Regions from separate parts of the Staphylococcus sp. FSL K6-0223 genome, predicted to be linked through region 2. Evidence: riboswitches for the same ligand, from Rfam matches in the RefSeq annotation. Region 2 holds a riboswitch; each other region holds the start of a gene.
What was found. Region 2 has a riboswitch for thiamine pyrophosphate ahead of MHI13_RS00865 (ABC transporter substrate-binding protein). Riboswitches for the same ligand answer to the same signal wherever they lie in the genome.

Region 1 (8,397 bases), on a different contig from region 2:
AAACAAGTGACACCTGGTGATACGTTAATGTTAGAAGTAGAGATTACTAAAATTAAAGGTCCAATCGGTAAAGGTAGTGCGAAAGCTACAGTCGATGGTCAACTTGCTTGTAGCTGTGAACTAACATTTGCTATTCAAGATGCTTAAACTATTCCATATTATAAAAGGAGTGTATCAAGAACTAATTTAGATGAATTAGTTCCTAATACACTCCTTTTTTATTTATTTAATTTCTTTCAAATTTTTCTTCTTTTAGTTTAGGTTTAGATTGCATCATTCGATTAAAGGTTTTCTTAAGCTCTTCACCAGTTAAACCATCATCTACCAATTCCTCTAGTAAGCTTTCGGCATAGACTTGTCGTAACGTATAGATATGACATTCAAAAACAACAGACATTGTTTTTTTAAAATTAGCGACATTTTTAACCGTAGCATCAAATAAAGCCGGATCATTTGCAGGTCTAGTGATGACTACTCTAATATCTAATAATTGTTTATCATCCATATATGTTTTAAATGTTTCATAGTGCTCATTTGAAATAACAATCTCAAGTAACCAGCCTGTTCCACTACCTTCTTTATTTATGATAACGCCATCTTCGATTTCATATTCTGAAACGCCACCATTCTCATTTACAATTTGAAACCGAACAGCCTTAAATGTTTTCATTATTTCACATCCCAATTGTTTTTTAAATATACAATAAATTAAATTATAAGCAGTTATGAACTTAATTAATGATTATTTTCTTTAAATATATCAAAAACATACTACAAATAGCTATCATTTTAAGGGTATTTGTAATTTTGACCAAATTATAACCCGTCAATTATTATGTATTACAAGAAGGAGGTGACACATGTTAAACAAAATAGTAATAGTAGGAAGGTTGACTAAAGATGCTCAAATTTATGAGAAGGAGGATAGTAAGGTCGCAACATTTTGTGTAGCAACTGAAAGAAATTACAAAGATGAAAATAATGAAATATCAAGTGATTATTTATTGTGTAAAGCTTTCGGCAAAACAGCAACCAATATCGAAAAATATACTTGTCAAGGTACATTAGTAGGTATAACAGGACAAATGCGTTCAAGAAAATATGAAAAAGAAGGACAAACGCATTTTGTAACCGAACTATATGTAGAAACAATTAAATTTATGTCTCCAAAAACTAAACATAATGAAATCCTCTCTCAAAATCAATACGATGAAGACACTTATCATTCAGACGACATTGAAATTATTAATATCTAAAAATTAATTCTCTCCCTAAACTCCATCCTATTTTTAATAAAAATTAAATTATCCTTTTCTTTCAATTATACTCAAGCGACCTACTTTGATCGGCCAATATTAAAGTAAGGTCGCTTTTAATATTTAAGTCATCAATCATTCAATCAACTTATAATTATCTGACAGATTTCAATTATATTACAAACTTGTTTAAGAATCGATACAATCTCAAAACTGTCATGACAGTTTTGAGTAGAAATTTAATTCCAATTATAATTAATATTCATTGTAATTCGAGTGTAAAAAAGAGCTTGTTTTTTTTATTTCACTGTAACCTACACTGTTTATACAGATGTTAGAGTAGTACTTGTAAATTAGTTAAGAAAACAAATCACTTTTAGGAGGATTTTTAATAATGAAAAAGACAATTATTGCATCATCATTAGCAGTAGGATTAGGCGTTGTAGCAGGTAATGCTGGACACGACGCACACGCAAGTGAAGCAACAAACGTTGATAAAGCAGAATTAGCTCAAAAAGCTCAATCAAATGACCAATCATTAAACGAAAGCCCTATCCAAAAAGGTGCTTATAACGTAAACTTTGATTACAATGGTTTCAATTATCACTTTGAATCAAATGGTACTCACTGGAGCTGGAACTATGCACAAAATGGTCAAGCTACTCCACAACAAGATGTAAGCAACCAAACTTCAGCTGACCAAGTAAGTTCACAACAACAAACTAGCCAAGCTCAACAAGCTCAACCAGAACAAACTTCTGCTCCACAAACTGAGCAAACTCAACAACCACAAGCTAAAGCAACTACTTCTTACAGTGCACCAACTAACAACACTGCAAGTAGTCAAGCTTCATCAAACCAAGCTTCAAGTGGTTCATCAGTAAACGTAAATTCACACTTAAAACAAATTGCTCAACGTGAATCAGGTGGCGACATCCACGCTATCAACCCATCAACTGGCGCAGCTGGTAAATATCAATTCTTACAATCAACTTGGGATTCAGTAGCTCCAAGTCAATATCAAGGTCAATCTCCAGCTAACGCTCCAGAAAGCGTACAAGACGCTGCAGCAGTTAAATTATACAACACTGCAGGCGCTAGCCAATGGGTAACTGCATAATTTAAATATATGATTATTAACCATCTTCTCAGTATGAGAAGATGGTTTTTTTATTTAGAAGCACATTTAATTGATTTAGTGAGAGTCGTTTGATAATGTAATTATTGAATTAAATAAATATTAACTACTAGGGGAGCCACAAGGCTGAGATGATATGATTCAGACCCTTATAACCTGATTTGGTTAGTACCAACGTAGGAAAGTAGTCTTTATCAAATAAGCATCGCTATGCCCAGATTTAGCTACTTTTCATTGTTGGAAAGTAGTTTTTTTATTATCCAAGGAGGCTTATTTAATGAAATTTTCACAAGAATTAAGGGAAGAAGCTCAACCAATTATTGAAAGAATTTACAATGATAACTTTATTCAAGAATTATTAGCTGGGACTTTACCTAAACAAGCAGTACGTCAATATTTAAGAGCGGATGCATCATATTTAAAAGAATTTACAAACTTATATGCCTTACTTATTCCAAAGGTTCACACTATGCAAGATGTAAAATTCTTAGTCGAACAGATTGAATTCATGTTAGATGGTGAAGTAGAGGCACATGAAGTACTGGCTGATTATATCAATGAATCTTATGAAGAAATTGTTAAAGAAAAAGTTTGGCCACCAAGTGGAGATCACTATATTAAGCATATGTATTATAATGCTTATGCTCATGAAAATGCAGCATACACTATAGCTGCAATGGCACCTTGTCCTTACGTCTATGCAGTTATAGCTAAGCGTGCGATTAAAGATCCTAAATTAAATAAAGATTCAATTACCGCAAAGTGGTTTGATTTTTATAGTACTGAAATGGATCCACTTGTTGATGTTTTCGATCAATTGATGGATCGTTTAACAGAAGAATGTACTGACAAAGAAAAGCATGAAATCAAAGAAAACTTCTTGCAAAGTACAGTACATGAGCGTCATTTCTTTAATATGGCTTATATCGATGAAAAATGGGATTTTGGAGGAGAAAACCATGAATAAACCTAAAATAGCATTAACGATAGCTGGAACAGATCCCACTGGTGGCGCAGGGGTAATGGCTGATTTAAAATCTTTCCATTCATGTGGCGTATACGGTATGGCAGCAATCACTAGCATTGTCGCTCAAAATACTCTAGGTGTTCAGAGCATTCATAATTTGGAAACAAGTTGGGTACAAGAGCAACTTGATAGTGTTTTTGATGATGAATTACCACATGCTATAAAAACAGGAATGATTGCGACTAAAGAAACAATGGAACTGATACAAAGTTATTTGAAAAAGTATTCAGATATTCCTTATGTTATTGATCCTGTTATGTTGGCGAAGAGTGGAGATTCACTCATGGACGATGATACTAAATCTCACTTACAAACTACCTTATTACCTTTAGCTGATGTTGTAACACCAAATATTCCTGAAGCAGAGGAAATTATTGGTTTGAAAATAGATAGTGAAGACAATATCCGCAAAGCAGGAGATATTTTTATCAATGAGATTGGTAGTAAAGGCGTTGTTATTAAAGGTGGTCATTCTGCTGATTTAAATAACGCTAAAGATTTCTTATTTACGAAGGACGATGTTTATACTTTTGAAAATAAACGTTTCGATACTAAACATACACACGGAACTGGTTGTACATTTTCAGCAGTAATCACTGCAGAACTAGCTAAAGGTCGTTCTATATATCAAGCAGTAGAAAAAGCTAAGTCGTTTATTTCAATGAGTATTGAACATACGCCTGAAATTGGTAAAGGAAGAGGTCCAGTGAATCACTTTGCATATTTAAAGAAAGTAGGTTTAGATGATGAATAATTTAGAAAGATTACGTTCAGAAAATCCACTTATTGTTTGCTATACCAATGACGTTGTTAAAAATTTTACAGCTAACGGGTTACTTAGTTTAGGAGCAAGTCCAGCAATGAGTGAAGCACCTGAAGAAGCAGAAGAATTTTACAAAGTGGCAAGTGCATTAGTGATTAATATAGGTACACTAACTCATGATAATGAAGAAGATATCATGAAAATAGGGAGAATCGCTAACGAACAAGGTACGCCAATTGTCTTCGACCCAGTGGCAGTAGGCGCGTCTTCTTACAGAAAACAATTTTGTAAGAGATTTTTAGAACAAATTGAAGTTTCTGTAATAAAGGGAAACGCATCAGAACTACTTACGCTTGTTGACTCTCAAACTACGATGAAAGGAACAGATAGTGATAGTTCACTTGATGCAGTTGAAATTGCTAGAAAGGCCCATAAAAATCTCGAAACAGCAATTGTCATTACAGGTAAGGAAGACGTTGTCGCACAAAATAATCAAATTGTTAAACTTGCTAATGGCTCTCCTCTTCTAGCTAAAATTACCGGTGCAGGTTGCCTTTTAGGAGGAGTAGTGGCAAGCTTCTTATTTAGAAATACTCGACCAGAAATTGAACAGTTAATTGAAGCGGTTAGTGTGTACAATATTGCTGCAGAATTAGCTGAAAATAAAAACCATGTCCATGGCCCTGGATCATTTTTACCAGAATTGCTCGATCAAATGTATCAAATTGATGAGACAACATTTGAAAAATATGTACATAAAGTAGAGGTTTAATCTTATATGTTTAGCTCAGAGCAATTACAAGTATATTTTATTTGTGGAACTCAAGATATACCAGAAAATAGAACCATTGAACAAGTACTTGATGAGGCTTTGAAAGCCGGAATCACTATGTATCAATTTCGTGAAAAAGGCCCATCATCTTTAATAGGTGAAGAGAAGAAACAGTTAGCAATAAATTTAAAACGAAAATGCAAGAGATATCACGTACCATTCATTGTCAATGACGATATAGAGTTAGCAAAAGATATTGATGCTGATGGCGTTCATGTTGGTCAGGATGATAAAGAAGTTAAAGATTTTGCTATGCAGTTTAGAAATAAAATTATAGGTCTGAGTGTGGGTAATTTAGATGAGTATCAACAATCGGATTTATCTCAAGTGGATTACATAGGTGTAGGGCCTATGTATACCACTTCGTCAAAAGATGATGCTAACGCTCCTGTTGGTCCTCATATGATTACAAAATTGCGAGATTATGTTGGAGAATTACCTATTGTAGCAATAGGTGGTATTAATGAAACAAATATTGAACCAATTGCTGAAGCCGGTGCTGATGGCGTTTCAGTAATTTCTGCAATAACTAGAAGTAAGAATATTGACAAGACTGTTAAGCATTTTCGTAAATACTTTAATTAATCAATATATTTTTCCACTTTTTGTTTTCTACTATAGTATGAGTATGATAAAATGAATCCTATGTGAATATTACAATAGAGGTGGAAAAATGAAGAAAAAAGCGTTACTACCTTTGTTTTTAGGGATAATGGTTTTTCTAGCAGGGTGTGACTACTCTAAACCTGAAAAGCAGGACGGATTCTTCTTTAATACATTCGTTCAGCCAATGAAACATCTCTTACAATGGTTAGGAAATGATGTATTTAATAACGACTATGGACTAGCGATTATTATCTTAGTTCTTGTTATACGTTTAATCTTGTTACCATTCATGTTATCAAACTATAAAAATAGTCATATGATGCGTGAAAAAATGAAAGTAGCTAAGCCAGAAGTTGATGGTATTCAAGAAAAAGTTAAACGTGCTCGTACTCAAGAAGAGAAAATGGCGGCAAACCAAGAATTGATGGAAGTTTATAAAAAATATGATATGAATCCGATGAAGAGCATGCTCGGTTGTTTACCAATGCTTATTCAAATGCCAATTATCATGGGATTATATTTCGTATTAAAAGATAAACTTGTTAATGGACTTTCTGATCATCCACATTTCTTATGGTTTAATTTAACTAAACCAGATATTTGGATTACGATTATTGCCGGTGTTCTTTACTTTGTTCAAGCATATGTTTCTAGTAAAACGATGCCTCAAGAGCAACGCCAAATGGGATACATGATGATGATTGTTTCACCAATCATGATTATTTGGATTTCATTACAAGCGTCATCTGCACTTGGTTTATATTGGTCAGTCAGTGCTTTATTCTTAGTAATACAAACGCATTTTGCAAATATGTATTACTCTAAACTTGCTAAAAAAGAAGTTCAACCTTTCATCGAACAATATGAAAAAGAACATAATCCGTCTTCTAATAAAAAAGGCAAAAATACGCAAGTTGTTTCTAAAAAGAATAAGAAATAGGTAATAAGAAAAGCCAGCAAATTAAATTATGATTTGCTGGCTTTTTCATATGTCAAATTTACAAATTTGTGTTGTTATTGAAATTCCATTCGTGTAAAAATTGTTTTAAGAATTGAAGCATAAAATGATGACGTTCTTCAGCAAGCTTTCTTCCAGTTGAGGTATGCATTAAACTTTTAAGTTTTAATAATTTTTCGTAAAAGTGCTTAATTGCTGAAGGATCAAATGCTTCAATATTATCAGTATGTAGTGATTCGAATGGCACGTTAGATTCAGTCCACATTGGTTCGCCGAAATATCCAGCGAATTGAAAAGTTCGAGCAATTCCGATTGCGCCTAGCGCCTCCAAACGATCAGCATCTCTCACGATTTGTCCTTCAATTGATAATGTGGCTTGATTGTTTTTCCCACCACGGTAACTCATATTTTGTATGATATGTAAAACATGTTGAATATCATCTTGGGTTAAGTCAATCGTTTCTAGAAAAGTAGAAAGTTTATCATATGCTTGTTGTTCATTCGTTATTTTGCTATCCACTGTGTCATGTAATAAAGCGGCAAGTTCTATAATCGTTGTATGTACTAAACCCTCATTTAAAGCGATATACTTTGCTAATGTATGAACCCGTTCTACATGCGCGATATCGTGCCCAGTGTGATCATCTTTATGAACCATTTTCATATAGTTACATGCGTGTTTAATTTTTAATTCATTTTCCATAATAGTCTCCTTCACATATTAAAAGGTCTAGGAACAACCCAGACCTTTCAATTTATTATAGAATTGGTGACAATAATTGAGAAATACCTTCTTTAAATTTAATCCAAGTACTGCGTTGCTCGTATCTTTCTTCTGTAAGTCTAGATGACACTTTCATATCGTTAATAAATGCTTGCTTAAGGGAGCGTGCGACACTCTCATCATAAATAAAGGCATTTACTTCAAAATTCAATGTGAAACTACGATTATCCATATTAGCAGTACCTACACTTGCGAGTTCATCATCGATGACCAATACTTTAGAATGTAGGAAGCCATTCTCGTAATGATACACCTTTACGCCGGCCTCAAGTAAAGATGCGACATTTTTAAGTGTAGCCCAGTATACGAATGGATGGTCTGGCATACTTGGAATCATAATATTGACTTCCACACCACCAAGTGCAGCAATTTTAATTGAGTCTAAAAATGCTTGATCTGGTATAAAGTAGGGGGATTGAATATAAATTGATTCTTTAGCTGATGATATCATTTTTAAGTAACCGTATTTGATTTGTTCCCAATCTTCATCAGGTCCACTAGAAGCGATTTGAATGCCGATTGTTCCTCCAGAATTAACATCAGGGAAATATCGTTCTTGATAAGTTAAATTGTCTCGGGTAGATTGTGAATTCCAATCTAAAATAAATCGAAGTTGTAATGCATTTACAGCATCACCTACAATACGTAGATGCGTGTCACGCCAGTAACCAAACTTCTTAGATTTACCTAAATATTCATCACCTACATTGAAACCACCAACATAACCAATTTTACCGTCTATAATAACGATTTTTCTGTGGTTTCGGTTATTCATACGTAAATTAATTAATGGCAATTTTGATGGGAAGAATGATTCAGCATGCCCACCTTTATTTCTAAAATGTTTTAAATCCTTTTTACGTAAGTCCCTCGAACCCATATCGTCATATAGCATTTTCACTTCAATGCCTTCTTCGGCTTTCTTTTCAAGTTCACTAAGAATTTGTTTCCCAAGTCCATCACTATGAAAGATATAGTACTGAATATGTATGTAGTCTTGAGCATTACGAATATCATTAATTAAATCATCGAA
Region 2 (8,397 bases):
ACCGTATCACAAATATGATTTACTTCTTTATTCGAAGGACCACGTCCACTCATTACAATACAATACGTTCCAATTTTATGGTCTGTCGCGACTTGTGCCCCTGCTTTAATTTGTTCTTGGTCCACTAAAGCATAACGTTGTTTTTCTTTCATTTTGACAGATTGACCACAGTAACCACAATCTTCCGGACATATGCCACTTTTCGCGTTTAAAATCATATTCAGTTTTACTTTTTTACCGTAATAATGTTTTCTTACTATATAGGCTTCATTTAATAATTCAAACGTATCAATCGTTTCGTCTTGAAATAGACTTAGACACTCTTCTTTAGTTAACGCTTCTCCATTCAATACACGTTCTGCTAGATTTAATGTCATGATGTTTGTCACTCCTATCTTTTAAAATACACTAATAAAACTCATAATTGTAAACTTTATATAATAATAAGTTTACATTATTCTTTGATTAAATCAAAGGATGTTTTAAAATGAAATGGTCTATGAATATAACCTCAGACAATCCGAAGTAGAACTTGTAACTATTAGATATTTGAGTAACTCATAAAAAAACTTGAGCCTACATATGTAAAATACATATATTAGGCTCAAGCGATTTAATATAACTATTTATTTTGTAATACGTGTACCAATTTTACCTTCTAGCGCATCATTTAAACCTGATAAAGAAGTAATCAACACACTACCTTTGGGATTCTTTTCAATAAATTGAAGAGCTGCTTCTACTTTTGGCAACATACTGCCTTTCGCAAATTGATTATCGGCAATATATTCTTTCATATCATCGACTGTAACGTCACTTAGTCCTTCTTGATTGTCTTTTCCGTAATTAATATAAACATAATCAACGGCTGTTAAAATCATTAATTGATCCGATTGTAAATGAGCTGCAAGTAATGCACTTGTCTTATCTTTATCAATGACTGCATCGACACCTTGATAACGACCTTGTTCCTTAACAACTGGGATGCCGCCGCCACCAGCTGCAATCACAAGCGTACCATGTTTAATGAGTGTTTCAATACTATCAAGTTCAACAATATTAATAGGTTGAGGAGAGGGCACAACGCGACGGTACCCACGTCCTGCATCCTCCATAAATGTATATCCTTTTTCTTGTCTCATTTTATCTGCTTGTTCTTCTGTATAAAATAAGCCAATAGGTTTCGTTGGATGTTGAAACGCTGGATCATCGTTTGCTACTTCGACTTGTGTCACGAGTGTTACAACTTCTTTATTGATACCTAAAGTATGGAGTTCGTTAAGTAAGCTTTCTTGCATTTGATAGCCAATATACGCCTGACTCATTGCGCCACATTCAGGGAATGGAAAAGGCGGGCCTTGTTCATGTTCTGCTGCATAATTTAATCCTAAATTAATACTTCCCACTTGTGGTCCATTCCCATGACTAATGACAACTTCATATCCTTTGTTTATTAAACCAACTAATGATTGAGCTGTTCCTTTTACAAGCTCTAATTGTTCTTTCGGTGATTCCCCTAAAGCATTGCCACCTAATGCGACCACGATTTTAGACATCCATAGGTCCCCCTTTTTTCTCTATTCGCCTAAAGTTGCCACCATTACTGCTTTAATCGTATGTGCTCTGTTTTCGGCTTCTTGAAAGACAACAGAACGATCACTTTCGAAGACCTCATCTGTGACTTCCATTTCATTCAAACCATATTTTTCTTTAATTTGTTTACCAATTTCTGTTTCTGCATTATGGAAAGCAGGTAAACAGTGTTCAAAAATGGTATGTGGATTGCCTGTTTTTTCTATTAATTCTTTTGTTACACGATAAGGTTCTAATAATTTAATACGTTCTTCCCAAGTATCGTCAGGTTCACCCATCGATACCCACACATCTGTAGCAATCACATCCGATCCTTTCACCCCTTGGTCAATATTGTCAGTCACTAAAATAGTACCGCCGTTTTTATCAGCCAATGACTGACATGTTTTTAGTAACTCATCTTTAGGTCTTAACTCTTTCGGACACACAAGATGGAATGTCATTCCCATAATAGCTGCGCCTTGCATCAATGCATTTGCCATATTATTGCGTCCATCACCAATATATGTGAAATGAATGTCTTCATAAGGTTTTTTTAATACTTCTTTTGCAGTTAAAAAATCAGCAAGCACTTGTGTTGGATGATCTTCATTCGTTAAACCATTCCAAACCGGAACACCAGCATATTCTGCAATTTCTTCAATAGTACGTTGAGAAAATCCGCGATATTCGATACCGTCATACATCCCACCTAAAACACGAGCCGTATCTTTAGCCGTTTCTTTTACTCCCATTTGTGTACCTGTAGGCCCAAGATACGTCACATGAGCACCTTGATCATAAGCTGCTGTTTCAAACGCACAACGTGTGCGTGTAGAATTTTTTTCGAAAATTAAAGCGATATTTTTACCTTTAAGTTTTTGTTGTTCAATACCAGCATATTTTGCACGTTTTAAATCTTCAGAGAGATTAAGTAAGAATTCCATTTCTTTTTTTGAAAAATCAAGTAATGTTAAAAAATTTCTATTTCTTAAATTTTGCATCTTAGCCCACTCCTTTGTCAGAGATTTAGCATTTAAAATTCAATACACATGATGTGTATGAACGTTACAATATGTGTAACTTTTTATTATATTATTACACAAAAAACATAAGATAGAAAATTTAAAACATACAACAAAAAACTTCTTTGCCATATTTTGACAAAGAAGTCACTCATATTTATGCTGTTTTAACTTTTCTTTTTGCTTCACGATCTATCATATCTTGTTTTGTAACAATCGGATATTTTTTGAATACAAGAGAACCAAGAAAACCTGCTAAACCACCCACAATGGCCATTACAACACCATAGATAATCACTTTCATTGGACTATTAAAACCAAACATCACTAAGAATCCTGCAATGGGTGTTGCTGTACCTGTTGCGTCATTGATCATACCAGATAAAGCGATAATTAAACCTGCAACAGCTCCTCCAAAGAAGTTTGTCACATACACTGGTATCGGATTAGCAGAGACAATATCAGCTTGAGATAACGGTTCAATACTTACTGAAATCGTTGACTTACGATCTCCTAATTTTAAACGATGGAACAGCGTACCATTCATAAATGCCGAACTAAATGCAGCCATAGCACCAATGGCCATTGGCACGCCAGTTAAACCAAGTAATGCGGTTAAAGCCATTGAACTTAACGGTGCTGTACCTACAACCGTAATAATGCCTCCAAGAATAATCCCCATAATAATTGGATTTGTGTCCGTACTACTTTTAATAATGTCACCAATTTTTAGTAATGTATTATTCACTACTGGCGTTAAACCCGTCGCAATTAAACGTGCAAGTGGTGCAAGAAGAACGATTGAACCAATAAGATCTACACCATCTGGAACATATTTTTCTGTATATTTCATAAGATAACCTACAATATACCCAGCAAAGAACCCTGGAAGTAAGTCTAAACCACCACAAGCAGCTCCGATAACTAATGCATACACAGGTGAAACACCAATAGCTAAGGCAGTTAACCCAGCAGCAGCGACACCACCAAGACCTCCCGCAGCGTCACCTAGTTGTTCTAAAAATTTAATACCAAATACTTCTCCACCTACATATTTGTTAAAAGCTTCTACTAAAAATGTCGCAATGGCTGCATTAGCTAAAGCTCCCATCGCACGCATACCACTAGGTGCTTTATATGTAAATAACGTAAAAATCACTAAGACTAAAACTAAAAACAACGTACCAATTAATAAATCCATAATCTACTGTCATCCCCTTATATTTAATTTAGATGTGAGGTATGGCTTCAAATCAGACAATATCTCACTACTTACTTTCTTCCTTAGTAGACAGTTTACTAAAAAACGAAATATATTTCACGGAATTTTTTAATTTTTTAAATTAAATTGAAAATTCCGTTTATTTTTTACTTAATTACTTCAAAATATATCTATCTTACACATTATGAAATGATCGACAAAATGATATAAATATACAAATGAAATAATCTGATAAAGTAAATGTAAACAAAATATCAGATTTAATTAACCTAGAATATATGTTATGTTAATGTATATAACAACATATTCACTAGGGGTGCGATTGATTGCTGAGAGAAAGTACTTACTTTCAACCCTTAAACCTGTTGGTTAGTACCATCGTAGGAAAGTGACTTACATATTACTTGACGTCTTTCAGTATTCACTTTTTTGCGTAGAAAATTGAGTTATTGGAGGATTTTCTTATGGAAAAATTAAGAGTTGGTTTAGAATGGTTTTTAAATCCTGATCACATGCCATTAATTTTAGGTATAGAAAAAGGATGGTTTAAGGAACAAAATTTAGAGATTGAGATGATTGAACCTGAAGAACATTTTGATGCTTTAGATGAAATCGAAAAAGGTACAATGGATATCGCAATTACAGAACCTATCCATTTAGTAGAAGATAAAGCATCCAACCAAAATGTTGTAGGCTTCGCAAGATTCTTACATACCAATGGCGGTATAATGTATAAAAAAGATAAAGGTATTAAAACACCAAAAGATTTAATTGGCAAACGTCTCCAGTATCCAGGAGCTCCAGGTCTTGGTGGTATTGCTATTGCAAAAACCATGATTGAAACTGATGGTGCTCAATATACAGATGGTGATATTATACCAGTAAATAATAGTTTTTATCATACTGATGCATTGTTAAATGATAAAGCAGATGCAGCAACACTTATCTTTGAAAACTTTGAAATTTTAGAAGCAAAAAGTAAAGGATTAAATGTCGATTATTTCGCATTAAAAGATTACAATGTTCCTGACTTTTGCCAATTAATTTTTATCACTACCCCTGATAAGTTACACTCTGAAGAAGAAAAAATCAAAACATTTATTAAAGTTATACAAAAAGCAATTCAATACATTAAGACTAACCTTGAAGAAGCAATTAGTATCTATTCTTCATATACGAATACAGACGTAAGTGAAGATTTAAACAAATCCACAATACAAGCCACAGCAAAATGTTTCACTAACGATTTATCAATGAGTTCTGACTTTTACAATGATTTACAATTATGGTTAAAAGAAACAGGTAAAATTAAAAAAACAATCGAACCTAAAGAATATTTCACAAATCAATTACTATTTAGTAGATATGCTAACTAAACTCAAGTTTATATTCAGAGTCTCTACAATTTTTAAATTGTAAGAGACTCTTTTACTTCTAAAATATTGCCATTCTCTTCAATATCTAAATATATTTCTTCATTTTTAGCATTGCCGCTACCTAGAACTGAACTACTTCATTTTTCCTTAATTGAGAAAGAACATGTAAGCTGTAGCACCAGTAACGCCACCAGATATGCCGTCAATAACAGCATCAGTAGCTGTACCTAAAGTACATTTATACCAATTTGTTTTGTCGTCTTACCATCTGATAGTGTTAAGATTTCATTATCATTTATTTTACCAGTAATATTACTATCGGTAATAGATAAATGTAGAACACTTTTATTTTTTTGAGTTAAGTTACTAATACCATCTTGTTTGTCAGCTGCATGAATTTGATTAGCATTAGATACTACTATTGGAGCTACAACAGACTCTGTTACAATAGATACACTTAACAATACTTTTAATAACATATATTGCTTCATACCTAAAATGCTCCTTTTTAATTATTCATAAATTCATATTATCAAAATGTTACATATATTAATTAAAAGATTCTCAAATGTATCAACATAGTTCTCAACTTCTATAGGAGCAAATATTGCTAGACCAATAGGAGCGGGATTAGATTTAGTAGTCGTTACAGGCATATTACTCTTGTCTGAATAGAAATTTTTCAGTGGTAAATCTGCTACTGATATTGTTAAGGATAAAGCTAATGAAAAAGTGAGCGTCATAAGAAATTTTGTTATGTTGAAGAGTTTCAAAAATTTAATGTCTGATAGCATTAATAATGTAAAACATTTTGGGACATCCATCAGTTCAATATTTTCATAAAGGTGGCTAAATGCTCTAAAAAAGTATCTTAAAATTTCAAATAGTGGTTAGCTATATTTTTTACTTTGCAACAGAACCAGAATAAGTATATATATTTAGGGTATATATAAGTAATAGACATCTAAATAATAAGTAATAGGAGGCTGGTGTAGATGTTCAAAAATATATTATTACCCTATGATTTCGAAAATGATTTTAGTGCTATCCCTGACTATTTAGAAAAAGTCACCGATGAAGATTCAGTTGTTGTAATTTATCACGTTGTAACAGAAAATGATCTTGCAATTAGTGTCAAGTATTATAATAAGCATAAAGAAGATATTATTAGAGAAAAAGAAAAAAAACTCACTCCATTTTTACGTGAATTAGAAAAAAGAGATATTCAATATAAAATAGATGTAGATTTTGGGCATATTAAAGATACAATCTTAGAAAAAATTACTTCTGGAGATATAAATAATGGTGAATTTGATTTAGTAATTATGAGTAATCATAGAGTCGATTTGAATATTAAACATGTTTTAGGAGATGTTACACATAAGATTGCTAAAAGAAGTTCTGTCCCAGTACTAATTGTTAAATAAATATAAGAAGTAAGAAATTTATTAATTCAAAAAGCCTAAATACTCTCTCGATTTGTGAGAAAGTATTTAGGCTTTTTTATTTTTTTAATTTTGGTTTGTGATTTTTTAGATTATTTTTTGATTAGTCGTTCTAAAAAAGATTAGACACGCATTTATGCCGAGAAAATTTATTGAAGTTGAGAAGAACTCTTAACTAAACTTGTAGACGAATGTCGGCATAGCATGAGCTATTAAGTCGACCATTCGACAAGTTTTGGGGATTGTTAAGGGTTCCGAGGCTCAACGTCAATAAAGCAATTGGAATAAAGCGATATTAAGTTTTTTAATCACTACAGTCGCATTTTAAGTTTCCGTTTTCATCTATAAACGATTCTTTATTTTTTTCTTCGTAAATTACTGGCAAACCTTGTATATTCGTAATCATTCGCATTAACTTCCCATCTTCATCGATGGTTGCTAAACTTCCACATTTATCACATTCGAAATAATTGTTACCGTCAAAAATTCGGTTAAATTGACTCATAATTATCTCCTTTGTCTTTGTTTTGAAACGAGTTGAAAACGAGTTTCTTCTTGTCTTGATGATTAGGTGCTATCTTCTCGGCTAATTCCATTCCAAGTTGATTACATTGTGCTGGTGTTACTTCGCCAGGCTTAAATGACATGACCTTCATTGCCACCCGTTTTTCCATACAGTTCACGTGTCGCTTTGAAACTTCCCTTGGCATAGTCTATGTCACAATTTAAGCCACTTTTTTCTTCAGCCCGTTTTTCAGCGTAATTAATAGCCCGTGACGTTGATTTCGTTGAACTTATTTTAGCTGGGGCCATTTGTATCACGTTCTTTCATTTCTTTATAAGCTGTATAGCATTTAATAACATCTATAAAGGCTAAAAGTAAAAAAAAGATACTTGCCCAAAATTGATGTGCATAAAAAATAAAATAGCTAATCATAATTAAACAGACAATAAATAAAATTAGACTTAAAATCATATTTATTTTAGGACTTTCCATATTTCATCCAACCTTCTACGTAATTCTTCGATATTATATTCTAATGCTTCATAATTCGGCGCCTCATATTGATGTTGGTTACAATATTTAGCAATTTGATTAGCATTTGATCCTAGCTTGCTTAAATCCTTAGCTATCGATTGTCGCGTTTCTTTATCAAATTTTGGTGCGACCAATCGACTTCCCTGTGCCTTTTTCTTAACGAAAGCAGGCACACTCATATTTAAAGTTTCCGCAGATTGTTGTAACTTTAAATATTCGTCTTCGTTCACTCGAAAACTAATTTGTTTACGCTCCTTACGGTTAGGTTTACGGTTTTTCTTAACAGCATCGTCGCTAGCCACAAATGTGTCTCGTTCACTCATTCATTCCCACCACGCTTTCTTCGAAAGTTATTACTTGAATAACCTAAGCATATAAAATATGTAAAGGTTATTAAAGTAATATAGTGGTTTGGCAAGCACTGGCTTTGCTAGCCACATACGTGGTAGCGTCGCCGGCTTGTTGGGGAATATCCCCAAGCCCCTTAAGATTTTTTCTGCGAAAAAATAAGTGGCTAGATATTAGCCACTTATTTTATATAACAATATTTCTAAATTCAATTTACTCTTTATCAGATTTTGTTATTTTAGCATTATTATCTTCTAGTAGTTTTTTAAATACTGAATCGGCTCTACCTACGAAAGAGAATTTTTGAGGAAAAGACATTTCTATTATAATTTTATCTCCTGGCTTAATTTTATCTCCTGTATCAGTATAG
Region 3 (8,397 bases), 260 kb from region 2:
CTACTTGGACAGTTAACAAAAATCAGGTTGTTGTCTCTAAAATAAGGTTCAAACAACAACATAATGCGATATGTCATCATTGCTCCATGTATAAATACGATGGTTTTATCTGCATCCTTATTTCCGGCAAATGCGACTTCAATGTGTTCACCCTTAAATTGTTTTAGTTCATATCGTTGTGACTTAAAATTCTGCTCAATCATTTTAAAACTCCAAAAAATATATATTACTATTCATTTATTTTATCATAAAAATATATCATTTTATCTTACATAAAAAAGCGAAACAATAGCTATACGTTTCTATCGTTTCGCTATATTACTAAACTATTTATCTTTATCTTGAATGTCTGAGTGAATGGTTTGCATTTTTGCTTCGACATCTGAGATTTCTACTGCACATTCTTTAAGTTTATCTTTATAGTCCTCAGTATTGGTATTATTTTTATAACGAATTTTATGTTCTAAACTTGCCCACATGTCCATACCTATTGTTCGAATTTGAATTTCTACTGGTGTAGCCTCTACTCTATCGGCTAGAAAAACTGGAATCGACACGACTATATGAAGACTGCGATAACCATTTTCTTTTGGATGTTCAATATAATCTTTACGTTTAAGTAATTTAACGTCCTCTTGTTTTAATAATAACTTCTCAATCACATAAATATCTTCAAGATAATTACACACCACACGGATACCAGCGATATCTAAAATATTGGTTTTCGCTGTTTCTGCATCTATAGTTAAACCTTTACGTTGCAATTTTTTAACTAAACTCGTCATTTCTTTGACGCGACGTTCCATATGATGAATTGGATTATGTTTGTAAATATGATTAAAATTGTCATCTAAAATATCTAATTTTGTACTAATCTCTTTTAATGCAGAAGAGTATAAATGATCGAGTTCTACGAAACCCACGAGTTTATCGAATGCTTCATCTCCATTCTTAAACTTATTAATATTTTCTTTGAATTCACTGCGTAACTCTTCAATGTACAATGATGGTTTTCTCTCTACGTACATATTTGTTGCCTCCTTTAATCATCACTGTATATTATATCTAACTCTTAAGTGAACTAAAAATGATAACCTAGACTTTACGCTACTCATTTAGTCTGAGTCATTTAGTCATAAAAAAAGCCGAATAGCAGATTTAATTGCTATTCGGACTTTATACATTATTCATCTTTTTTATGTTCAATCACTTGTGTATCACGATTATCAGCAATTTCTTTAGCACGTTGTTTTGCTTCTTTTTTAGTACTAAATGTATCAGACGCTTGTTTTGCATCTTCTGTTTTGACTTTCCATTCATGATCTTCATAATATACATGAACATCTTCATCATTCAGTTCAGGTCGTGCTGATGGATCTTTTTGATGTTGAGTAATATGTTTATGTTTTAATTCTTCTAATTCTTCTTTACTGGCATCTTTGTACCATTCTTCTGCTTGTTTTGTTGCAATAGGAATAGCGTCTCCCTCTTTGTAGCCATCTTTTAACATCGCATTTGCAATATCAATTGCTTTTTTACGCTCTAATTCATCTAAATGTTTCCAAGTTTGTGGATAATCATCCATTGTCCAAGGCATGATGTCACGCTCCTCTATAGTGTTTAGTAAGCTTTACCACCCTACGCTATAATGAAACGTCATACATTGATATTAAGCGTCCACCGTTTTCTGATGATTTGTATGATCAACGTCTTTACGTGTTGCTACACAATTATCTTGTAACTTCATTAAGGCAGATTTTAAATAATTATACTGTGGTAAATCCGTCAATTCTTTTTCATTAAGACTACCGCGTAATTCAAAATGTTTTGCTACATTTTCAAATGTGACAAGATATTCTCCCATTTGTTTTTCTGAAATGCGTTGACGTTGTTTGTCTTGCATTGCACGCATTAACATAAAGCTAATTTCTTCTAAGGCAAAAATACTTGGATAATAATAACGAATGGCCTCTTTACTTGAGAATAATTCACCATTAGCTGAATTGTACACTTGTGTCATGTTATTCATTTTTACAGATAATGATAAACTTTCTGTTCTATCACGTGCTGTATCTTGGTATTTATTTTCTGAAAATAAATATTGGAAAATAACCGCTTCTTTACGTACCACTTCTGCAATCACAGTAGGTAACATGGTTGACGCATTTTTTCGATTAATGATTAAAACACCAATGACCGCAATCACAATCCCGATCAATACGTCAACAATTCGTGTATACGCAATATCAATGGATAAATTACCAGAGGCTAAACCATTTAACAGGATGACTTGTGTTGTAATAAAAATAACTGCAAAAGCATAATTTGCTGCGACAAATCCTTCTGTCATCATAGCAGACAGCCCCATTAAAATGACTGCGACAATTAAATGAGGTTGGAAAAAGAGTATGGCTGATAGAAGTAAAGTCCCTACAATTGTTCCAAGACCACGTGCTAATGAACGGTCTAACATCCGAATCGTCGTTAATCCTAATAATACTGTATGGGCGGATAATGGAATCCAATATGAACGTTGGATATTGAAAAATAACGAGACAAAAATAGCTGCGCCCATAATAACAGCATACGTTAATGCATTGCGGAAAATAATGGAATCGAGTGTTAAGTTTTGAACGATACGTTTACTATATAATGGCTTACGAATACTCGCTTCAGATTCTATTTGTTCTGGTTGTAATTGTGCAATTTCGTCTATTTTAAGTATGTGTTGCATCAAACTTTCAAATGGTTCATCCACATCGACTTTTTTCGTCCATTTTTCTCGTTTTGAAGATAATTTATAGGCATTTCTTGTAATCATATCCATCATCTCAATCAATTCTTGAGGGATGGGACGAATATTTTTTTCATTTAGTTCAAGTAACTCGGCATAAATTCCTTGGGCTGATGTATGAAGAAGCAATAACTTTTCAAAGCGAGAACTTAACTTTTCACTCATCGCAGTAGTCGATGTAATCAATAGTTTCTCTGAATTTTTAAATTTCGTTACTGTGTCTTGTGAAATGTCTTTAAATTTTTCAGCATCATTAAAGTGATGCATTAAATTATTAATCGTCTGAAAGTCAGAGGTAATCGCTCGATCTTCAGCTTTTTGTTTTTGGAATACAATAGTTAAAATGACGACTAATGTCGCTAACATTCCTCCAATAAAAATCGCTAAGCCACGAATCGGTGCTTGTTCTGGAGCGTCAGGTAAGTTACTGGATAAGCAAAATGTAACTAAAAAGAATGTGGATGAAGGACCCGCAATTTTTAACACATTAAATACATAGAATGGAATGACAGTAACGATTAATAATAATACGCCGTACAGAACTGGCTGATTGACAGTTAATGTTCCAAGCATCATACAAATGGTAAAGGATAACGTACAAATAATGACTGTTCTTAACATGGATTGTGCTGAACCTTTAAATACATAAGTATGTGCCAAAGTTCCAGTTGCTACGAGTAAACCAAAACTAAAATGTCCTAGTAAATACCCTATCAATGTTGGGATAATCATTAATAATCCTTGGCGTATACCTTTCCATAGATTAATTTTAGGCTTATCAAACCTTATTAATGAAGCAATCACATGTCCCACTACTATCTTTCCTTTCATTTTTCATACATCTTATCATAACATGAAAAACGCCTTGCCTAAGCACAAATATCACTTAGACAAGGCAAGTTTAGTTATTATTTTGTTTCTGCTACATCAATGACAGGTTCTTCAGCGACATATTTTCCTATATTTTCACTAAATGCTTTGAAATGATCTGAATGGTTATGTGCTTGAACCGCTTCTTGGTCTTTATAATTTTCAACAACAACGAATGTGTTATGTTCTGCTACATCTTCATAATGAGCATAAAATGTATTACCCGGTTCTTGACGTGAACTTTGAACTAATTTGTTCATTAAATCTAAATAGTCATTACGCACATCTTCTTTAATTTTAAGTTTCGCATTAATAATAATCATATAATCACCTTCCAAATATAATTATAACGTTTTACCCGTCTATTATAAAAAGAAAACGATAGTAAGAAGAAAGGCCGCATTGATTTTCAATTCAGTCATCGATAGTCAATATATTAAAAATGCCTGAGACAACTGATGATGTCCCAAGCTTTTACTTTTGTAGATAATGTATAAATATTATTTAATATGTCTACTTTCGTCTTTAATTAATGGTTTGTCTGGTGTCACGAAGAACCATAATACAGCTGCAATCACCGCTGGAATAATTAATAATTGGAATGTCATTGTCCAGCCAAGTGATGATACTAATGCACCTGCTAAAAACGGACTGATTAACGCACCAATATTTCCCCATAAGTTCATCCAACCCGATACTGTACCAGCAAAGTTACGTCCAATGTCATTTGCTGCTGCCCAACTCATTCCCATTGAAATACCCATACCACCTAAGCCAAGTGATAACCAAAAGATGGTCACATATAAGTTTTGTGTATGAACTGCAAAGAAGATGGAGATAGCAAATACGATAAAGCCAACAATTGCAATTAACCCTCTCGCTACAAAACGACTTTGACCGCTATGCAAAATTTTATCTGAAATCGCACCCGCAGATAAAATTAAAATAAACATAATAAACCATGGTAAAGCACTAATTGTCATATCTTTAAATTGTACATGATATTGCTCAGTTAAATAAGTAGGTAACCAAATTAAGAATAGAGCAATAACAAATTGAACTACGAAATATTGCCCTGCAATAGCATAGAAACTCATGCGTTTAAAAAATTGATTCCAAGGTGCTACGGATTTAGTTGTTTCTACTAAATCACGATGTTGCATGATATACTGTTTTTCTGCTTCATTGACCATGCGATGTTGCTCAGGTAAATCTTTAGCAATAATTGCCCAAAGTGCTGCAATCACAATACCAACCGCACCGAAAATATAGAATACAGCTTGCCAGTTAAATGCATTAACAATTGCGATGGTAACTACTGGTGCTAATACTGGACCGAAATATGATCCTGCTAACAACGCACTCGATGCTCTCCCTTTTTCATCTTTAGCAAACCAAGTTGAATTGAATACTGCATTAGATGGATACATTGGCGCTTCTCCGATACCAAATAAGAAACGTACTAAATATAATAGACCATGATGTTTAATCATTCCCGTTAAAATTGTAAATGCACTCCACCATAATAATGCGATTGAAATCATCTTACGCGGACCAAACTTCTCTGCTAACATACCTGAAGGGACTTGCATCAATGCATAACCCAGTGAGAAGAATGAAGCTAATAAACCAAATTGTTGCTTTGTCATGTGAAGATCTTCCATCATTTGAGGTGCAATAAATGAGATATTAGATCTATCCATATATGCAATAACCCCAATAATAAAGAATGCGATAGCGAAATACCAACGAACCTTACTTTTCTTTTGTCTTTGTACCATAATTATTTTTCCTGCTTCCCTTTAAAATTGTGTTGATTCTACTTATACGTTGACAATGAAAACTCCCAATCACGTCTTTCCCTGTTGTTTCCAACCGCCTTTCGAGCCTCATCTCATAGGCTTTCTGATATATTTTTTATAATATTAACAGTTTTTGTAAACGTTTACAATTACTTTTTGAATATTTTTTATTTAATTTATACATGGCTATATAAAACGTGGTTTCTTGATTAAAAAATATATTACTATAAATCTAATTTATTTTTGTATTTGAACTCTATTAAAAAAGGTTGTAGAATAAAAATGAAGCAAAAATGCTGATGTTTATTTTAAACACAACTGAATAAACGATCCACTGGAAGTGCCTTTGTTTAAGGCTGAGAGTAAAGAACGAACTTTATAATTCCTGGAACCTGATCCAGTTTGTACTGGCGTAGGAAAGTGGCGACTAGGATATCGTAAAGTTAAACAAAACGCTATTTCCCTACTGCAGGGAAATAGCGTTTTTTGTTTAATAAGGAGTGATGTTCATTTTTATAGCGATAACGAAATATAAAGATTTAACCAATGATGATGTACAACATTTTCTTGATATCTCGGATGGAATAGATGGTTTATTGTTTCGTACTCCCATGTCATCAAGTGATTTGTCTTCATTTTTAACATCACTTATAGAAAAAGGATTCCCTAAATCAAAAATCATTATTCATAGTGATGTACATTTACTTGAACAACTTCACCTCTCTCATATTCATTTTCGAGAAATGGATGAAGATGCATTTAGCTATAAATCAACGCATCCAGAGATTGAAGTAAGTATGTCTACACATTCAATTGAATCTGTTAAAGCAGCTTATGAACACGATCTTGATTATGTCTTTTTTGGTCACATTTTTAAGACACCTTCAAAACCTAATCAATTGCCTCGATCAAAAGCAGAGATTCAACGTGTGTTAGAGATTCCTATTCCCATTTATGCCATTGGAGGTATCACTGAAAAAACGATTCCTCAATTACCTCATGGTTTTAAAGGAATTTGTGCGATTTCTTTTTTTATGAACGCATCTTTACAACAAATTGAACTGTTGCGAAAGGAGTGGTTGAAAGATGCATGATGTTTTAATCATAGGTTCGGGCGTGATTGGCATGTCTATTGCGCGACAATTAAGCCAATCTCACCTTGACATTGCACTTATCGATCGTGACGTGCCAGGTAAACACGCATCATATAAAGCAGGTGGTATGTTAGGTGCTCAAAATGAATTTACTGAAGATACTGATTTATTTAGACTTGCTCTTGAATCACGAAGTCTCTTTCCACAATTATGTCAAGATTTAGAAGATGAGACAGGTATTGATATTCAGTTTCAAAATTCAGGATTAATTAAAGTGGCTAATCGTCCTGAAGATGTTGAAAGTTTAGAAAAGCAGTATCAATTTTTAAGCGGTTTAGATTCTAGCGTCATTGTTCTTTCAGATGAGGAACTTACTCATTTAACGAATGGTACAGTAACATCAAGTGAAATGGCTATTTACATTCCACAAGATGGACAAATTAATGCCAATCACTACACTAAAGCTTTATTTACATCTTTAAAGCAACGTCAAATTAAGCGATATTTTAATACAGAGGTACAATCTGTTCATCGCCAAAATGGGTACTACGATGTTGAAACGTCACAAGGCACATTACAAGCTAAGAAAGTCATTGTGGCAGCGGGCGCATGGACATCTAAATTATTAACTCAATACTCATTACCTAGAGATGTAGTCGGTGTAAAAGGTGAAGTCTTACTGATTGAAAATGATCATTTGGATTTAAAAGAAACCGTATTTATGACCAATGGCTGTTACATCGTACCAAAATATCCAAATCGTTTCTTAATTGGTGCCACAAGCGAGTTTGATAACTATTCAGTTGGTAATACAGACGATGGTATCTCTTGGTTACACCACTTTGCAAATGAACGTATACCAGAACTCGCACACGGCAAAGTCATTAAACAATGGTCTGGTGTCCGTCCATATACTGAAGGAGAAATACCGATAATGGACCGTATTGATGAAGATTTATATGTGATTTCTGGTCATTATCGTAACGGTATTTTACTTTCGCCTATTATTGGTCGTGATATCGCCAATTGGATACTCACCGGTGTTAAACCGCGTCGATATGAATCATTTAGTGCTTCAAGGAGGTTAAATCATGAAGTGTATCATTAATGGGGACACATTCAATTTTGATTCAGAACAATCTATTACATCTGTACTTGAATCTCTTGAATTAGATCCTAAACGTGTCATTGTCGAACATAATAAAACTTTAATTAAACAAGAAGACTACGATCAACATACAGTACGTGAAGATGATCGATTAGAATTATTAGAATTTGTTGGAGGCGGATAAAATGTTTAACATTGGACCATTAGAAATTAAATCTCGTTTATTATTAGGTACAGGAAAATTTGAAGATGAAGCTACGCAAACAAAAGCGATTGAAGCAGCAGAAGCGAATGTGCTGACTTTTGCTGTAAGACGTATGAATTTATATGATAAAAACTTACCTAATCCATTAGCAAATATTAATCTTAAAGACTTTATTACTTTTCCAAATACAGCCGGCGCTAAAACTGCTGAAGAAGCGATTCGTATCGCTGAAATTGCAAAACATGCTGGCGTATGTGACATGATTAAAGTCGAAGTGATTGGTGACGATGAAACATTGTTACCTGATCCATTTGAAACATATGAAGCATGTAAAGTGTTATTAGAAAAAGGTTATATCGTATGTCCTTACATTTCTAATGATGTCGTATTAGCGAAACGTTTAGAAGAATTAGGTGTTCATGCTGTCATGCCACTTGCTTCTCCAATTGGTACTGGACGTGGTATTAATAACCAACTTAATTTAAGTTACATTATTAAAAATTCAAATGTTCCCGTTATTGTGG

Region 1: another riboswitch for thiamine pyrophosphate. It lies ahead of tenA (thiaminase II); the one in region 2 lies ahead of MHI13_RS00865 (ABC transporter substrate-binding protein).
Region 3: another riboswitch for thiamine pyrophosphate. It lies ahead of MHI13_RS02035 (thiamine phosphate synthase); the one in region 2 lies ahead of MHI13_RS00865 (ABC transporter substrate-binding protein).

What each region holds. Positions count from the first base shown of each region.
Region 1 is NZ_JBBOYX010000003.1:178,985-187,381, reverse strand. Features, by position in the region: gene fabZ (3-hydroxyacyl-ACP dehydratase FabZ) at 1-147, shown strand, start outside; gene MHI13_RS18120 (YwpF-like family protein) at 227-670, opposite strand; gene MHI13_RS18115 (single-stranded DNA-binding protein) at 861-1,256, shown strand; gene MHI13_RS18110 (transglycosylase family protein) at 1,651-2,376, shown strand; TPP riboswitch at 2,496-2,594, shown strand; gene tenA (thiaminase II) at 2,672-3,361, shown strand; gene thiD (bifunctional hydroxymethylpyrimidine kinase/phosphomethylpyrimidine kinase) at 3,354-4,175, shown strand; gene thiM (hydroxyethylthiazole kinase) at 4,168-4,956, shown strand; gene thiE (thiamine phosphate synthase) at 4,963-5,601, shown strand; gene yidC (membrane protein insertase YidC) at 5,690-6,562, shown strand; gene MHI13_RS18080 (HD domain-containing protein) at 6,621-7,283, opposite strand; gene cls (cardiolipin synthase) at 7,339-8,397, opposite strand, start outside.
Region 2 is NZ_JBBOYX010000001.1:175,461-183,857, reverse strand. Features, by position in the region: gene bioB (biotin synthase BioB) at 1-377, opposite strand, end outside; gene arcC (carbamate kinase) at 627-1,556, opposite strand; gene argF (ornithine carbamoyltransferase) at 1,578-2,576, opposite strand; gene MHI13_RS00875 (PTS sugar transporter subunit IIC) at 2,755-3,756, opposite strand; partial or broken gene MHI13_RS00870 (hypothetical protein) at 3,716-3,799, shown strand; TPP riboswitch at 4,122-4,223, shown strand; gene MHI13_RS00865 (ABC transporter substrate-binding protein) at 4,284-5,195, shown strand; gene MHI13_RS00860 (hypothetical protein) at 5,423-5,686, opposite strand; gene MHI13_RS00855 (universal stress protein) at 6,191-6,622, shown strand; gene MHI13_RS00850 (hypothetical protein) at 6,945-7,145, opposite strand; partial or broken gene MHI13_RS00845 (relaxase/mobilization nuclease domain-containing protein) at 7,201-7,453, opposite strand; gene MHI13_RS00840 (plasmid mobilization protein) at 7,619-8,002, opposite strand; gene MHI13_RS00835 (hypothetical protein) at 8,241-8,397, opposite strand, start outside.
Region 3 is NZ_JBBOYX010000001.1:431,555-439,951, reverse strand. Features, by position in the region: gene MHI13_RS02065 (alpha/beta fold hydrolase) at 1-203, opposite strand, end outside; gene MHI13_RS02060 (GTP pyrophosphokinase) at 327-1,028, opposite strand; gene MHI13_RS02055 (DUF2188 domain-containing protein) at 1,184-1,597, opposite strand; gene MHI13_RS02050 (FUSC family protein) at 1,670-3,607, opposite strand; gene MHI13_RS02045 (putative quinol monooxygenase) at 3,703-3,987, opposite strand; gene MHI13_RS02040 (MFS transporter) at 4,165-5,445, opposite strand; TPP riboswitch at 5,793-5,902, shown strand; gene MHI13_RS02035 (thiamine phosphate synthase) at 5,970-6,560, shown strand; gene thiO (glycine oxidase ThiO) at 6,553-7,668, shown strand; gene thiS (sulfur carrier protein ThiS) at 7,652-7,852, shown strand; gene MHI13_RS02020 (thiazole synthase) at 7,854-8,397, shown strand, end outside.